DNA from 3 places in the Rhizobium centroccidentale genome. Region 3 is predicted to be linked to each of the others. Evidence: predicted binding sites of a transcription regulator. Region 3 holds the regulator's gene; each other region holds the start of a gene.
What was found. Region 3 encodes LexA, which represses DNA repair genes until DNA is damaged. Its sites were predicted from a motif close to TGTTCNNNNTGTGTTCNG; they were not measured.

Region 1 (3,281 bases), on a different contig from region 3:
CTTCTGGCGGCCGGCTTCTTCGCGGGCTTCCTGCTGCATGCGCTTGGCCTTGGCCCGCAGATAGGCGGAATAGTTGCCTTCGTAGGGAATGCCCCGGCCGCGATCGAGTTCCAGGATCCAGCCGGTAACGTTGTCGAGGAAGTAGCGGTCGTGGGTGATCATCATCACGGCACCGGGATAGTCGCGCAGGTGCTTTTCCAGCCAGGCAATGGTCTCAGCGTCGAGATGATTGGTCGGTTCGTCGAGCAGCAGCAGGTCCGGCTGCGAGAGAAGCAGGCGGCACAGTGCGATACGGCGGCGCTCACCGCCTGAAAGGCTGGTGACTTCGGCATCGCGCGGCGGGCAGCACAAGGCTTCCATCGCCATCTCGACCTGGCTTTCCAGATCCCAGAGATTCTGGCTGTCGATGATGTCCTGGAGCTTGGCGCCCTCTTCCGCCGTCTCGTCGGAATAGTTCATCATCAATTCGTTGTAGCGATTGAGGATTTCGGTTTTCTTGGCAACGCCTTCCATGACGTTTTCGAAAACCGTCTTGTTGGGATCGAGCTGAGGCTCCTGCGCCAGGTAGCCGATGGTGGCGCCTTCGGCCAGCCAGGCTTCGCCGGTATATTCCTTGTCGAGGCCGGCCATGATGCGCAGCACGGTCGATTTACCTGCACCGTTCGGGCCGAGAATACCGATCTTGGCATCGGGGTAGAAGGAGAGATGGATATTCTCGAGAATCTTCTTGGCGCCATAGGACTTATTCAGACCGGCCATATGATAAATGAACTGACGTGCCATAGCTTGGGTTGCTCCACGGACGAATAGCGTTGCGATTTGTGCCGCTATGTAGGCGAAACCCCGCCCTCGGGCAACGGCGAAACCTTGTCCGAGGGCATTATCCGCGTCAGAAAGGCCGTATTTTCTCAGAAACCGGCCGCGTCCACCACACCCCGATCACAGCCGAAGGAGGTGCTGCCGGCCCCCTGGATCAGTTTGGCGAGCCGCGGCTCACTGCCCTGCTGGGGATCGATCGCATCTTCCGAGAGACCGATGGTCAGCTCCGAAATCATTCGGACATCGCCGACGCGGCGGCAGCTCATCTTGATGCGCGCATTGGCGCCGTCGCCGAAGCTCTGGTCAAAGGCTGCCTTGATGCTTTCGGCATCCAACTCCTTGCCGATATTCTGCGCGAAAAGATCGCGCACGGCAGACGTATTGAGTTCGGCAATCAAACCGGCGGCGATGGAGAAATATTGGTCGGCGCTAAGCTTCGTACAAGTGCCGTGCTTGATCCATTCATGCCGCTCCAGGCCGGATTGAGTGCCTGGCATTGCCTTATCCAGCTTCGCCTTGACATCCTGAGACAGCTGCACGGCAGGCAGGTCCTTCCAGTCGCGGCCACGATCCGCCTGCTTCAGATCCTCGGAAACATCGCAATATTCCTGCCGCATCGGCCAGAGGCCATGCAGGGAGAAATTCGTCGCGTCATGATTGTCCGACGACTGGTTGCGGCATTCCGCCTTCTTCTGGTTCGTCTGACAAAATGCCGGCTCCCAGCTCGCCGCCAGGATAAAGCGCGTCCGCCCGCGGCTATGTTCCTGCGCAACGGCACTGGACGCCGCCCCGACCGAAACGAGCACAACCATAAATACCCGAAGCCACTGCTTCATTTATACCTCCAACTAGAACATTATAGGAACAAATAAGCAGTTTGATCGAGCGGGCGCAATCCTGAATCGCAGCGCTCGGAAAGATTTATTTCTGTGAGCTTTACCACCTATCCATTGCAATCGGGCAGATGATAACCTTTCGTCCAATTGGGAGGAATGAATATATGTTCGCCGAGACGAAGCGCCTGAAAAGTCCGACGGGCGCAACCCTTGCCTATCATCATTTGCCGGCGGTAACCGATGCTCGCGGCATCCTGCTGATATCGCACGGTCTCGCCGAGCATTCCCGCCGATACGAGACCTTCGCGAAGGCGATGGCGGGCCAAGGCTTTCATGTCTATGCCCACGATCATCGCGGCCATGGTGAGACGACGGCCCCTGATGCCCCCATCGGCCGCTTTGCCCGGAGAAATGGTGTCGAGCAGGTGATCGCCGACGTGCTCGCCATGCGCGAGCTTGCCGCAACGACCTATCCGGGTCTGCCGATCATCCTGTTCGGGCATTCCATGGGCGGATTGATCAGCCTGAACACCGTGGTCACGCATCCGGACAAGTTCGATGCCGTCACGGTCTGGAATTCCAATTTCAACCCGGGCCTCGCGGGCCGTGCCGCGCAGCTCACCCTCAAAACGGAGCGCATGTTCAAGGGATCGGACGTCCCGAGCGGGCTACTGCCGAAACTGACCTTCGGCACCTGGGGCCAATCGATCGCCAACCGCCGCACCGATTTCGACTGGCTCTCGCGCATTCCGGAACAGGTGGACAAATATATCGCCGATCCGCTTTGCGGCTTCGATGCCTCCGTCTCGCTCTGGCTCGACCTATTCGAGTTGACCTTCCGGGCGCCGCAAAGAACCTATCTCGACCGCCTCCGGCGCGACCTGCCGATCCATCTCGTCGGCGGCGGCAAGGATCCGGCGACGGACAATGCGAAAGCGATTTCCTGGCTGGCAAATCATTTGAAAAGAGCCGGTTTCTCTCGTATTACCATCGAGATCTATCCCGACATGCGGCACGAGACGCTCAACGAAATCGATGCCGAAGAAGCCATTTCCAACTTCGCCGACTGGTGCAAGAGGATAACGGCAAACAACTGATTCTCATGGGAATTCCACAATGAATACCTCCAGCGGCTCCTCGGCGCGATTGCCGCAATCGGAGCTGACCTTCGGTTTGGTGATGATGTTTCTCTCCGTCATCCTCTCGCCGATCATCGACATCTTCTCCAAGCTTGCCGCAGCCACCATTCCGCCGGGTGAAGTGACCGCCGCCCGTTTCATCTTCCAGGCTCTTTTTGCGCTGCCTATGATGGCGGTGCGCTGGAAATGGGGCGTGTGGACATGGCGGCGTAGCGGCGTCCATGCCATCCGTGCCGCCGTACTCACGCTCTCCATGGTGTCGTTCGTGACCACGCTGCAGGTGATGGAAGTGGCCGATGCCATCGCCATCTTCTTCGTCGAGCCGATGATGCTCACCATCTTGAGCAGCATCTTCCTGAAGGAAACCATCGGCTGGCGGCGCTATACCGCCTGTGCCGTCGGCTTTTTCGGCGCGATTCTGATTATCCAGCCGAGCTTTCAAGAAGTCGGCTTCATCGCCCTGCTTCCCGTCGTTACTGCGCTTTGC
Region 2 (3,281 bases), on a different contig from region 3:
GCGCAAGGCGGCACGCGCCTGCAGCGAACCGAAGGTGATGATTTGCGCCACCTGCTCGCGGCCATATTTGGCCTGCACATAGCGGATCACCTCTTCGCGCCGATCCTGGCAGAAGTCGATATCGAAGTCCGGCATCGAGACGCGTTCCGGGTTGAGGAAGCGCTCGAACAGCAGCGAGAAGCGCAGCGGATCGACGTCCGTGATGGTCAGAGCATAGGCGACCAGCGAACCCGCACCGGAACCGCGGCCTGGGCCGACGGGGATATCATGACGCTTGGCCCATTTGATGAAGTCGGCAACGATCAGGAAGTAGCCGGGAAACTTCATGCGTTCGATGACGCTGAGTTCGAACTCCAGGCGGTCGCGATATTCCTTCTCCTCGTAACCCGGCGCCATGCCGAGCGAGGCGAGACGCTGCTCGAGACCCTCGATTGCCTGGGCGCGCAACTCGGCCGCCTCAGCGCGTCCAGCCTCTTCGGGATCGTCCGTCGCCCCGGTAAAGCGCGGGAGGATCGGAGAGCGTGTCTTCAACACGAAGGAGCACCGACGGGCGATCTCGACCGTGTTCTCAAGCGCTTCCGGCAAGTTGGCGAAGAGCTTCGCCATGTCGGCACGGCTCTTGAGATAATGATCCGGCGTCAGGCGGAACCGCGTATCGTCCGAGACGATGGCATTGTGGGCCACCGCCATCAAGGCGTCGTGCGCATCATAATCGTCGCGCGCCGGGAAAAAGGCTTCGTTGGTGGCAACGAGCGGAATCTCATGCTCGTAAGCCATCGCGATCATCTTCTGCTCGTGGCGACGATCATAGGTGCCATGACGCTGCAATTCGAGATAGAGCCTGTCATCGAACAGTTGCTTCAGCCTCAAAAGCCGGGAAAGCGCCTGCGGCGCATGGCCTTCCTTCAACGCCATATCGACTGGGCCGGTCAGCGAACCGGTGAGCGCGATCAATCCTTCCGTACCGATCTCGTCCAGCCATGAGGCTGTAATGTGAACGGCATGGTTACCTTCGCCGCCGAGATAGGCACGGCTGACGAGATCGACGAGGCGCTCATATCCCTGTTCGGTGGCGGCAAGCAGCACGATGGACGGCAGCTTCGCCAAAGCCTGCTGCGGCCCACGCTTCTCGCCCTCGCCGCCATCCTCCATATCGATCGATACCTGACAGCCGATGATCGGCTGCAGCCCCTCATCCATCGCCTTCTGCGAGAATTCCAGAGCAACGAACAGATTGTTGGTATCGGTGATGGCAATGGCCGGCTGACTGTCCCCAGCCGCCTTGGCCAATATCTTCTTGAGCGGCAATGCGCCCTCTAGCAGAGAATAGGCAGAATGAACCCTGAGGTGCACGAATTCCGGCATTTCGCCGACCGGCGCTGCCGCGCCGCTGCCACCTGCATCCGCCATTTCATACCTTTCCGCACGCCTGAATGAATCAGCGACATTTTCGGCATTGCGGACCGTAAAGTCCAGAAGTTGCTCCCATCAAATATGGGAACAGCATGTGCAAACGGGGGATAAAATTTACATTGCCATCATGATGAGGGAAAAGCTGGCAACGAACATGACGATGGAAGTGAATGCTGCAACGTCTCGAATAATGTCGGTCATTTAGGCGCTCCTTACTCGTTATGTTTCTTTTTTGTTCTATTTTTGTTCGAGAGTCAATAGATGGATCAAGAAATTTCATCAGGCGACTTTTTAGCCTGCAATGGACGCCGGCGCGGCCGGGCGCTATGCAAAGGCAAACCGGGAGATCACGATGAAGTCACTTGGCTGCGCTCTCATTCTTCTTTTGACCGCAATCGCGGCTCGCGCCGAAGAGACCATTGCTTCCGACCGCATCATTGACGCGGCGATCGGCGATTGGAACAAGGACGGTAAGCCGGACCTTGCGTTACTGGTGACGATGCCGCCGAATGACCATGCCGATTATGAGATCGGGATCTATATCTATCTCCGCGACAAGGAACATGAGCTGCTCAAGTTGGCCGCCGCCGCCCCTGATAAGGTATGGGGCCGCGCTGAGCCTGATGGCATCTACGGCCAGGAACCATCGATCGCCGCACTGCCGAACGGTTCAATCGCGATCACCTCGCAGAACGATGCTATCGGGCGCGACCGATGGCATCAAACGCTGACGCTCGCCTACCGCAACAGCGCATTTTTGGTTGCCGGCTATGGCTACGATTTTCGTGACAACCTCGAAGCCGGTAACAGCTATAGCTGCGATTACAACGTTCTGACCGGCAGGGTAACCAAGGACGACAAGACGCTGAAGGCCGATGCCAAGACCGTCAGTATACAGGACTGGCAGGATGATATCGGTCAGAAGGCCTGCGAAAGCAGCCATCGCTAGCATATGTTCTCTTTTTGTTCTTTACAAATTTCGCGTTAAATGGCATCTTGGCCGCTCACCAAAATGGAGAGGGTCATGCCGGATCTTGCCGAGCTGAACGATTTTATTGTCGCCGCCAAAGCCGAGACCTATGTCGGTGACGGCGAGAGGCTGCCGTCATGCCGAAGCGGCTCGCATGACATCGGTTATACGAGCGACCGCTGGCGCTATCTCGACAGCTATTTCGGCGGCACAGATTTCGCGGGGCAGGAACTCGTCTGGCATGACGACCAGCCGGTATGGGCCATGAACTATTTCGGCCATATCGTTGAGCCCGATCTGATCGACGGAACGCGCGCCGGCATGGTCATCAAGGCTGCACTTCTGCGCCTCTATCAGGATGAAAAACGCTTTTTAGGCGGCTTCGAATTCGAACATGTCTACGGCCGCTATATCGACCGCAGCACCGGATCATGCGACCACTTTATCGGGCACGAAGCCATCATGGTGAAAGAGCACAAAGCCTATGAGCTGGATTATCGCGGTGGCCTGATCGTTCCATGACGGGGCGATCAGACTTCGACCACCTTGCCTTCGCTCAAGGTGACACGGCGATCCATGCGGGCGGCGAGTTCGTGATTGTGCGTGGCGATCAATGCTGCGAGGCCTGACTGACGCACCAGTGCTTCCAGCGCATCGAAGACGTAATGCGCCGTTGCCGGGTCGAGGTTGCCCGTGGGCTCATCCGCCAGCAGCACCAGCGGCGCATTGGCGACGGCACGGGCGATTGCGACGCGCTGCTGCTCGCCGCCGGAGAGCTCGGCGGGACGGTGATCGGCGCGATGGCCGATGCGCATGTAGTCGAGAAGCTGAGCAGCGCGCTCGCTCGCATCTTTACGGGAGAGCCCGGAAATGAGCTGCGGCATCATGATATTCTCAA
Region 3 (3,281 bases):
GGCTAAACGAAAGCCGGCGGTGGTTTCCGTGCCGTCCGGCATCTTCATCGGACGGGAGAAATCCAGCATTCGTCCCGCCGAAATCGCCGTTGCTTTGAAACGCTCGTCATCCGCCACCGCATCATCCGTACCGAATACCACGGCCGAGAAGCCATCCTCCGCCACCCGGAAACGATAAGCCTGGTCGCGCGCTACGAAAACATTGCCATCCACGATGCTCTTCTCGTATTGCTCCGGAGATGCGACGCCCAGAGGTTCGAGATAGGTTTTATCGGCAAAGAAGACGCAGGCATTCTGCGTGCCAAAGGGATGGCGCGCATCCGGAGCTACCGTGAAACCGAGCTTGCCGAGGCGTTCGCGCGCCAGAGCGATGTTGACGGTCGGCAGCACGAGATGATCCAGCGGATGCGGAGACGAAATCATGGCTTCTCCTGTTTGCTTGCGAAAGCAGATTTGCGCTCATCCCCCGCGCAATTCAAGATGGAAGCATGGAACACCCGCAGCACACGACATGGACCGAAGGCAATCTCGCAAACATGATTGCTGATTCTCTCCCATAGCCGACTTATGCAGCAATGCGGCACATTCATCCAAATCTTCGGCGCACTGGCTGCATTCCAAAGCCCTGGAAGCGAGAAAAGCGGCATTTCTCATATTTTTCCATGGGTTAACGCAGATATGAGGCCCCGATGTTCCGAGCCGATCCATTCGCAAGCGATAATTATTTAACTGACCCCATAAGGCTTTACCGAAATTTAAGCACTTGCGGAACACATATGGAACATATAGTGTCCGTTCTGGATTTGTTTCACAGCTTTTCTTGATTCTGGGGTTCCAAGACGATGTTGACGCGCAAGCAGCAGGAACTGCTTCTCTTCATTCACGAACGCATGAAGGAATCCGGTGTTCCGCCGTCCTTCGACGAGATGAAGGATGCACTGGATCTGGCATCCAAATCCGGTATCCATCGTCTGATCACGGCGCTGGAGGAGCGCGGCTTTATCCGCCGGCTGCCGAACAGGGCCAGGGCCCTTGAAGTCATCAAGCTCCCGGATGCCTATAATCCCAGCCTTCAGCAGCGTCGCGGCTTTTCACCGAGCGTCATCGAAGGCAGCCTCGGCAAGCCACAGCCCGTTGCCCCGCCCGCTCCGTCGAAGGTGGCAAATGACGATCACAATGGCTCCGCGTCGGTGCCTGTGATGGGTCGCATCGCAGCCGGCGTTCCGATCTCGGCCATCCAGAACAATACGCACGACATTACCGTTCCCGCCGATATGCTCGGCTCCGGCGAACATTATGCGCTTGAAGTTCGAGGGGATTCGATGATCGACGCCGGAATTTTCGACGGCGATACGGTCATTATCCGCAATTCGACCACGGCCAATCCCGGCGATATCGTCGTTGCACTCGTCGACGATGAAGAAGCTACTTTGAAGCGCTTCCGTCGCAAGGGTGCCTCGATCGCGCTGGAAGCCGCGAACCCAGCCTATGAAACCCGCATCTTCGGGCCGGACCGCGTCAAGGTTCAGGGCAAGCTCGTTGGCCTTATTCGTCGCTATCACTGACCGGTGAATTATCGACGACGGGTGACGTCTTCGCAATTGGTGTGTCGAATTTGCCGGTGCGCCAATCATAAGTTCGATGCATGGTCCATGGCCGTTGCGGGTTTTCGAATGCGGCTGATATAACGGGCTTGTCTGCGGCAAGTGCCATTTCGATAGAGCCGGTTTTGCGCAATGTCGCACCGGTTATGAGCATTGCTCCGGAACGGCAATGGTCCAGCCGCAGCCGGATTGGTGTCACGATAATGTTCCCGGTGTCGCAAGCCGTCGGCAAATAGGCTGCGTTCTCGATGGTGACCAGTATCGTGCCGTTTTCAAGCATGGCCACACACCATGCTCCCTTCTGACAGGCAAAGCTGCCTTGCATGGCGCGGTCCAAAGCTTCGTCCATTGCGATACGGACCGCCTTCTGCTCCTCGTTACTTAGTCGCTTATGCCGATCCGTCTTGCTGATCTGCGGAAGTCGGCTATCGGTCGGAAGCATGGTCGGCGGTTGATGTTCGGCCGCGACGAGCGCTTTCTGCCATTGCTCGAAGATGAAGGCCTGCGGTCTCTCGCGATTGGTGGCGAGGATATCGTCCTGGCGCAGGGCAACGAGAATGCCATCTTCCGAGATCATCAGATCCGGCTTCGGTACGCCGGAGCCGAACGCGGCCACGCCGACAGATGACAGCAGCAGCAACAGGCCCAGATGGCGAAGCCGGGTCCGCAGCATGCTCATGATCAGGAAGCCAGCGATGAAAGTGGGCATCAGCCAGCCGGGCTGGCGTCCGAAGGTAATATCGCCTCCCCACCCCGCCACCGTTTTCGCAATGACGATCACAAGCTCCAATCCCTCACCGGTGACTTTCCAGAACGGTCCATCGATTCCGAAAGGCATCAGCAGCATCGCCATCATACCGAAGGGCATGACGATGAAAGAGACGACGGGCATGGCCGCCAGGTTGGCAGCAAGTCCATATGTCGCCAACCGGTGAAAGTGCTCGATCGAGAAAATGGCCGTCGATGCACCGCCGATGAACGATGTCGACATCACGCCTCCAAAGAAGCGCGTGACGAACATTAGCGGACTTAACAGACGGATGCGCGCCAGGATGTTTTCGCGATGCCGCCGTCGTTTCCAGAGCGAATAGCCTGATACCAGTGCCAGTGTCGCCGCATAGGACATCTGGAAACTCGGGCCGAGCACTTGCGACGGCGACAGTACAAGAATGACAATGGCTGAAAGTGCGACGTTGCGCAGGCTGAGCGACGGTCTGTCGAAAAGCACGGCTACCAGCATGATCGCCATCATGATGAAGGCACGCTCGGCGGATACGCCGAAGCCGGAGATGAGGTAGTAGGCCGTTACAGTAAGAAGCGCGCCGAGGGCTGCGAACTTCTTGGTCGGCCAAGCCTGCGAGACACCGGGAAACAAGCTGAACAGATAACGCAGACCGACATAGAAAATGCCGGCCGACAGCGCCATGTTGAGGCCGGAAATTGCGATGATGTGGGTCAGGCCGGCAATTCTTAGGGCTTCGGTCGTATCCTTGGAGATTGCGCGTCTCTCATCGGTGACAAGCGCCGCTGCAAAGGCCCCGGTATCTCCGGGCAAGGTTTGCCTGATCCGGTCGCCTATGCTGTTGCGCAGGCTGGCGAGCCAGATATCGGCGGCGTCCAATAACGAGCCCGCAGCATTATCACCGGCCGGAGACAATAATTTCGGCGTTCCGTAGG

Region 1: a site for LexA is predicted at 1,669-1,686, ahead of PH562_RS02890 (ribonuclease T2 family protein). Genes of this name have one in related genera too.
Region 2: a site for LexA is predicted at 1,647-1,664, ahead of dnaE (DNA polymerase III subunit alpha). Genes of this name have one in related genera too.

The regions. Positions count from the first base shown of each region.
Region 1 is NZ_JAQJCG010000002.1:206,563-209,843, reverse strand. Features, by position in the region: gene ettA (energy-dependent translational throttle protein EttA) at 1-783, opposite strand, end outside; gene PH562_RS02890 (ribonuclease T2 family protein) at 909-1,655, opposite strand; gene PH562_RS02885 (alpha/beta hydrolase) at 1,820-2,752, shown strand; gene PH562_RS02880 (DMT family transporter) at 2,772-3,281, shown strand, end outside.
Region 2 is NZ_JAQJCG010000011.1:95,106-98,386, reverse strand. Features, by position in the region: gene dnaE (DNA polymerase III subunit alpha) at 1-1,410, opposite strand, end outside; gene PH562_RS16220 (hypothetical protein) at 1,766-2,362, shown strand; gene PH562_RS16215 (DUF5680 domain-containing protein) at 2,438-2,905, shown strand; gene PH562_RS16210 (ABC transporter ATP-binding protein) at 2,914-3,281, opposite strand, start outside.
Region 3 is NZ_JAQJCG010000005.1:130,193-133,473, forward strand. Features, by position in the region: gene PH562_RS09085 (VOC family protein) at 1-423, opposite strand, end outside; gene lexA (transcriptional repressor LexA) at 843-1,565, shown strand; gene PH562_RS09095 (ComEC/Rec2 family competence protein) at 1,546-3,281, opposite strand, start outside.